One region of the Pseudoalteromonas sp. Cn5-37 genome, then DNA from elsewhere that is predicted to be linked to it. Evidence: predicted binding sites of a transcription regulator. Region 1 holds the regulator's gene; the other holds the start of a gene.
What was found. Region 1 encodes sigma-54, which starts transcription at its own class of promoters, with help from an activator protein. Its sites were predicted from a motif close to GTTGGCACGNNNNTNGNNT; they were not measured.
Positions count from the first base shown of each region.

Region 1 (3,880 bases):
CGAATTTAAAAATTACCGGTAAAGGCTTAAAAGCCGATTTAAAAGCCGAAATTGTTGAGTTAACTAACCATACACGAACCATATACTATGACCAATAAACTGAAGAAATTACTCCTGATCCCAAGCTTATTAATTGCCTTTTCGGGCGCAGCTGCCGAGCAAACAGGCGCTCAAATTAGCATTAGCTCAGATCGCCAAGTCGGTAAACTAAAAGATGGCGTTGGCATATTCGAAGGTAACGTAGAGATCGTGCATGGTGATCGTCGCATTACAGCAGAGCGACTTGAGGCACATGGCGGTGACACCGAAGGTACAGTCGAATTAATTATCGCTACAGGCAAACCAGCTTACTTCGAAGAAAAGCAAGCTGATGGTACCGTGATGAGTGCCAGCGCCGAAGAAGTTCGTTATGATGTTGCGAAACGCTTCTTAACACTCAATGGCGAAGCTGAAGTCACTCAAGCGGGTCAAAAAGTAACGGCAAAAAGCATTACCTATGATATGGCTCAACAGCTGATCAGCGCAGAAAAAGACGAAAACTCAACAGATCGTGTACACACTATTTTAGTGCCTGTAGAAAATAAAAAAGACGATAAAGGCCAACCATGAGCACATTAAAAGCAGAGCTTTTAGCTAAAAGCTACAAAGGCCGCCAAGTGGTTAAAAATGTCGGTCTTGAAGTTGAAGCGGGCAGTATTGTTGGCTTGTTAGGGCCAAATGGTGCAGGTAAAACAACGACCTTCTATATGATTGTAGGCCTCGTACCAAGCGACAAAGGAAAAATAAGCATCGATGATAACGATATCACGCTTTTGCCAATGCACAGCCGTGCGCGCTTAGGTATTGGTTATCTACCACAAGAGTCGTCTATTTTTCGAAAATTAACAGTTTACCAAAACTTGATGGCCATATTAGAGACCCGCAAAGATCTTAACAAAACAACGCGCGAAGAGACGCTTAACAACTTATTAGATGAATTTAGCATTCAACATATTCGCGATAGCCAAGGTATGGCACTGTCAGGTGGTGAACGACGCCGCGTTGAAATTGCACGTGCATTAGCCGCTAATCCTAAATTTATCCTTTTAGATGAGCCTTTTGCTGGTGTTGATCCTATTTCGGTGTTAGATATAAAGAAAATTATTGAGCACCTAAAAAATCGTGGTATTGGTGTACTTATTACTGACCATAATGTTCGAGAAACCCTTGATGTTTGTGAAAAAGCCTACATTGTTTCTCATGGGGAGCTAATTGCATCAGGGACACCTGAGCACGTATTAGCTGACCAAACTGTACGTGATGTTTATCTAGGCGAGCAATTCAGGCTGTAACCATTACGCCACCGACTAGAGCATCTGCTAGACTTATACAATGACAATAAATCGATAACAGTGTCCTCACCGTTACCGATAACTTAAAAAGGATTGTTAGGGATACATGAGGCAATCATTACAGCTGCGCATGGGCCAGCAACTTACAATGACTCCACAACTGCAACAAGCCATTCGCTTGTTGCAGCTCAGTACATTGGATCTCCAGCAAGAAATTCAAGAAGCGCTTGATAGTAATCCTCTGCTTGAAGTGGAAGAAGCGGATTACAACGAAGAAAGCATCGGTAAGAATGAGCAAAAAGCGGAGTCTGACGATGTACAAGTCAGCGCGTCTGCCGACGAAGCACCTAGCGAATTCGAGCAAGAAAGCAGTGATGCTCTGAGTAAGGATACGGTTAGCGATGACTTAGCTATGGATGTTACGTGGGATGAGTACATGAGTGCCGCCCCATCAACATCGTCTGGGCCAATGCCTGAAGACGAGTCTATTTACCAAGGTGCTTCAACAGAAACACTGCAAGAATATTTAATGTGGCAACTACAGCTCACACCATTTAGTCCTACCGATGAAGCGATTGCCGTTGCCATCGTTGAAGCTATCGATGACTCAGGTATTTTAACGGTTAGCTGCGAAGATATTGTCGAAAGCTTTAATCAAAATAATGATGAAGAAGAAATCGAACTCGATGAAGTTGAAGCTGTCTTAAAAAGAATACAGTTATTCGATCCAGTTGGTATCGGCGCCCGAAGTTTACAAGAGTGCCTGTGTATACAACTTCGTCAATTCGATGCCAATACGCCATATTTAGCTGAAACTAAAATGGTTTTATCTGAGCATATCGAATTATTAGCAAGTCGCGACTATCGCACTTTAATGAAAAAGACTAAGCTTAAAGAAAACGAGCTTAAAGAAGTGATGACGCTCATTCACAGCTTAAATCCTAAGCCTGCGGATAGCATAGTACGCGAAGAATCTGAGTACGTCATACCCGATGTATCAGTGAAAAAAGTGAAAGGCCGCTGGGTAGTCGAGTTAAACCCAGATTGTATGCCAAAAATTAGAGTGAATAGCCAATATGCAGCGATGTCTCGCTCTGTTAAATCAAGTAGCGACAGCCAATTTATTCGTTCTCACTTACAAGAAGCAAAGTGGTTTATTAAGAGCTTAGAAAGCCGTAACGATACTTTACTAAAAGTGACCAACTGTATCGTGCAACAACAGCAAGCTTTCTTTGAACATGGCCCAGAAGCAATGAAGCCAATGGTGCTAAACGATGTCGCTGAAATGGTCGAAATGCATGAATCGACGATTTCTCGGGTTACAACACAAAAATATATGCATACCCCAAGGGGAATTTTTGAGTTGAAATATTTCTTCTCAAGCCATGTCAGCACCGAAAATGGTGGTGAGTGCTCTTCTACAGCAATTCGCGCTTTAATCAAGAAGTTAGTTGCTGCAGAAAACTCGGTTAAACCATTGAGTGATAGCAAAATTGCAGATATATTGGCTGAGCAAGGAATTAAAGTAGCTAGACGTACAATTGCAAAATATCGTGAGTCTCTAGCAATACCTCCGTCTAATCAGCGTAAAAGTCTGATTTAGACGTTTTACATAGAAGGAAAATGCTTATGCAACTAAATTTAACTGGTCGTCACGTAGAAGTCACTGATTCATTAAGAGACTATGTAAACACTAAGTTCGCAAAACTAGAAAGGCATTTTGATCATATTAATAATGTTCATGTCATTTTAGATGTAGAAAAATTAAGCCAAAAAGCAGAAGCAACTTTACATGTAAACGGAGGCGAGTTGTTCGCTTCTACAGAACATCAAGATATGTACGCAGCAATTGACTCATTGATCGATAAACTTGATCGCCAAGTCATTAAGCATAAAGAGAAATTAGCTCGACATTAAATTATGAAACTTAGTTCACTTACTAATCAGGACTGCAGCAAAGCTGCGGTCCTTTTTAATAGCAAAAAAAGAATTCTTGAGTATATTAGCGAGTTAGCTCACCAGCAGTTTCCTCATTTATCTCAACAAGATATCCTAGATGCTTTTCTGAACAGGGAAAAGTTAGGTAGTACAGGTATCGGCCGAGGAATAGCTATTCCCCACGGTCGAATGAGTGGTGCTGATGAACCTCATGCATTTATTATTGTCAGTGAATCTCCCATCAATTTTGATGCGATAGACAATCGTCCCGTTGATATTTTTGTGGCACTCATCGTACCAGATGGCGATTGCCAGTTGCACTTGAAGACCTTGTCAACAATTGCTGATAGACTTAAAGATAAAGATTTTTGTAAACAGTTGCGAAGTGCTACAAGCGATCAGCAACTATTTCAAGTAATTGCATCAGAGGCATAAATGGAATTAATAATTATCAGCGGTCGCTCAGGCTCGGGGAAATCGGTCGCTTTACGAGTTCTTGAAGACTTAGGCTACTACTGTGTTGATAATATTCCTGTCAACCTACTGCCTTCGCTCGTGCGAAGTGTTTCTGATAATTATGACAAAATTGCCGTCAGTATCGACGTACGTAA
Region 1 covers NZ_JAKGBA010000023.1:30,061-33,940, forward strand. The annotation lists gene lptC (LPS export ABC transporter periplasmic protein LptC) at 1-98, shown strand, start outside; gene lptA (lipopolysaccharide transport periplasmic protein LptA) at 88-609, shown strand; gene lptB (LPS export ABC transporter ATP-binding protein) at 606-1,331, shown strand; gene L1266_RS17895 (RNA polymerase factor sigma-54) at 1,438-2,934, shown strand; gene hpf (ribosome hibernation promoting factor) at 2,961-3,248, shown strand; gene ptsN (PTS IIA-like nitrogen regulatory protein PtsN) at 3,252-3,704, shown strand; gene rapZ (RNase adapter RapZ) at 3,705-3,880, shown strand, end outside.

Region 2 (3,880 bases), on a different contig from region 1:
CCGATCATTAGCCAAATCATGGTGTCTTCAAGCAGCTTATTGCAACTAAAGCTCACCGCGCGTTTCAGTTTGCTAAAACGACTTTCAACGGCTTTGGTTGGCTGCTCACTGCTACAACAGCTTTTCTGTATAGGCGCTGCTTTTTCTGTTGAGCAACTTTGTTGCTGCTCCTGTATTGGTTGCGATTCCTTGCTACTACAACAACTTTGTGCGGGCTTTGCTGGCGCCTCTTTACTGCAACAGCTCGTTGTGGTCACAGGCTTTGGCTGTTTACTACTACAACAAGAGTCTGCTTTAGTACTTTCTTTATCTGATTCTGTACTTTGTACTTGTTGGAGTTCACTGTCTTTCCCCACTAAGACGCCGGCCACAATGGCGCTGCACACGGCGGCAATAGGACGTATTATCGCCATAAATGGGCCTAGCAACACATAAGATACCGAAACCGAATCGACCCCAGTTTCAGGGGTTGAAACTAAAAATGCGGTGGTGGCACTTTTCGATGCCCCCGCTCTTCTTAAACCAATGGCTGCTGGGATCACACCACATGAGCACAAGGGCATTGGAGCACCTATAAAGGCTGCTTTAACTGTGGTCCACAACCCTTCTTTGCCTAAATGCCGGTTAAGAAAGTTAGCAGGCAAATATACATTGAGAAGACCTGCTATGAATAAGCCCAGCATTAACCAAGGTGCTGAGAGTAAAAACAGATGCCAAAAATTATTGAGTAAGTCCATCGATATCCTCCAGCGTCGTTAGTATTGAGCAGTTTTCAGCAGGCTCTTCACCGCCACAACATTTATCTGCCAACAATGAAAGTGAGTCATAAAAGCGAGTAAGCTCTGCAATTCGCTGTGCAACGAGATCACGTTTTTGTAACGTCATCTCTTTAACTTCATGACAAGAATGCTGATCTTTATGAAACTTAATTTGCAGTAGCTCTTTGATCTCAGCCAGACTAAAGCCAACATTCTTTGCTCTGAGAATAAACGCCATTTGCTTATAGTCATTCTCAGAATAAAAACGATATCCCACGTCTGAACGCGAACTAGGCGTTAACAAACCATGCTTTTCGTAGTACCGTAGCGTATCTGTTGAGACACCCAACTGACGGGCAAACTCACCTATTTTCATCACCGTCTCCATTGTGAAGCGTTTATTTATTATGCTCACTATAAACCTTGGAGTACACCCCAAGGTCAAGCAATAAATTAAAAAAGGAAAGCACATGAATATTACTGTCCTTGATACAGCGACATTAGCCAACACGTCGTTAGATGCCTTAGCGCAATTAGGTAAATTAACCTGTTACGATTTAACTGCTCAAGAACAGGTTGTTGAGCGCTGCCAAGATGCCGATATCGTTATCAGTAATAAAGTGGTGATTGATCAGCACGCCATGAGCAAATTACCTAATTTAAAATTAATATGTGTTGCAGCGACTGGGACTAACAACATTGATTTAATAGCAGCCAAAGAGCATAGCATTGCGGTGACCAATGTCGCGGGCTATTCAACACCGAGCGTGGTGCAGCACACCTTTACTCTCATCACTAACTTACTGGGCAATACTCACAGATATATTAATGATTGCCAGCAAGGCTTATGGCAGCAAAGTCCTATGTTTTGCCGTTTAGATTACAGCTTTAAAGAAATTGCAGGCAAAACATTGGCTATTATTGGTTACGGTTCACTAGGTAAAGCCGTTGCCGATGTAGCGCGTGCTTTCGGTGCTAATATCATCATCAGTGAACGAAAAGGCCATGCACCTCGTGAAGGTCGTGTTAGTTTTAATGATGCTCTAACCACAGCAGATATTATTAGTGTTCACTGCCCACTTACTGATGAAACACGCAACCAAATCGCCGCGACAGAATTAAGCATGATGAAACCGTCAGCTATCATTATTAATACTGCTCGTGGTGGAATTATCAATGAAGCCGATTTAGCTGACGCATTAGCTAATAATGTTATTGCCGGAGCCGGTGTTGATGTACTCAGTAAAGAACCTGTAGAGCAATCAAATCCGCTGGCACAGTATAAAGGCGCAAACTTATTACTTACTCCGCATATTGCTTGGGCCAGCCAAGAATCTATCGTGCGTTTAGTTAACGAAATTGCTTTGAATATCCAAGCATTTAATCAAGGCGAGATGCGTAACAGGTTGGTCTAAATCGCAATTTATTAGTCAAGAGAGCTAAGTAGTTAGTAATTTATTACTTAGCCCTTTCACTAAAAACAACCTAAATAGTTGATTTAATTGAAATTTAAAAGTTTGGCAAGCAGTTTGCAATTGAGTGATTAACTAAAAACAATTTCTACGGGATAAAATAACATGAAAAAAGCACTTCTAATTGCCGCGCTAACTGCACCATTTTTAACTGGTTGTGTCATTGCTGTTTCTGACGGTGAAGCAGACACACATTGGGCTGGTAGCTCATCTAGCTGGCAAAAGCAGCATAAAAATAACCGTGAAGCGATCTCTAATCTTGCATTAAATACCAGCTATCAAACTGTATTAAACAAACTAAATACTCCTAACTTTACCGAGTTATTAAAGCAGGGTGATGATGTGTACCAAGTATTATTCTATGCAACCCATAGTATTCATTCTGATGGCAAGATGACTAAAGACGAATGTACACCACTGGTTTTTAAAAATGATAAGTTAATCGGTGTGGGTGATACGATTTATAAATCACTTAGCAATGGCTAGCTTGCATATTTAAATTCTGTAAGTAGGCAGCTATTGCCTACTTATGTTCACTCATAGCTATCATTCTCGATACTATCTGATCACGCCCAGCATCTTTTGCCTGATAAAGACCTAAATCAGCTTCTTCAAGTAATGTTTGCTCTGCATACACCTGGCCATTTTCCGTGGTCGCAATACCAATACTAATTGTGACATGGTCGGCATTTAGTGACGCTTTATGCGGAATGTTTAACTCATTAACGGCATTACGTAATTTGTTTGCAAACGACATAGCTTCTTTTGCAGAAGTATTTGGAAGTACTGCTGCAAACTCTTCACCGCCATAACGAGCAACAAAGTCACTACCTCGCTCACATGCTCCAACTAAGGCATGAGCAATTTGTTTTAAACAATCATCGCCTGCTCGGTGACCATAACAATCGTTGTAACGTTTAAAGTGATCAACATCCATTAATAATACTGATAATGGTGTTTGATCACGACGACAACGACGCCACTCTCGCGCTAAGTTTTCATCTAAATAACGTCGGTTTGGGATCTCTGTTAGGCCATCAATTGAGGCGAGCATTTCAAGCAAGTCATTTTTTTGTTTGATCATTAATTGATTGCGCACACGTGCACGAACGATCGCTGCACTAAAAGGTTTGGTGATGTAATCCATCGCCCCTAATTCTAACCCTTTAGCTTCATCATCATGGCTAGTATTTGCCGAGATAAAGATTACCGGTAGCATGCTTGTCGTTGCGTTCTCTTTTAATTTGTTGAGTACTTCATAGCCGTCGATTCCTGGCATAACAATATCCAAGATCAACAGATCCACACTTTGTGTTTTTAGAAATGTCAGTGCTTTTTCGCCACTCTCAACACAAAAAACATCATAGTCTTGCTGTAATGTTTTTTCTAATACCAAGCGGTTTAACGGATCGTCATCAACAATCAGTACCTTGGCTCTTTTCAACATCAGTAGATCCTTGTTCGATGATAAAGGCAATAACCTGTTTTATTTGGCATTGCAACTCATCAATTAATTGTTCGGAAAGTTCACCTTTAGCTTTTAGTGTAGCCTCGCAATGCTGAGCGCACGCTGACAATCGTTTAAACCCAAGGTTACCAGCCGATCCTTTCACATTATGCACCACGCGGATCAACTCGTCGGTAGTCTTT
Region 2 covers NZ_JAKGBA010000003.1:142,716-146,595, forward strand. The annotation lists gene L1266_RS07230 (SO_0444 family Cu/Zn efflux transporter) at 1-737, opposite strand, end outside; gene zntR (Zn(2+)-responsive transcriptional regulator) at 721-1,134, opposite strand; gene L1266_RS07240 (D-2-hydroxyacid dehydrogenase) at 1,229-2,173, shown strand; gene L1266_RS07245 (DUF3192 domain-containing protein) at 2,336-2,716, shown strand; gene L1266_RS07250 (GGDEF domain-containing response regulator) at 2,754-3,677, opposite strand; gene L1266_RS07255 (response regulator) at 3,646-3,880, opposite strand, start outside.
Region 2: a site for sigma-54 is predicted at 2,275-2,293, ahead of L1266_RS07245 (DUF3192 domain-containing protein). Genes of this name have one in related genera too.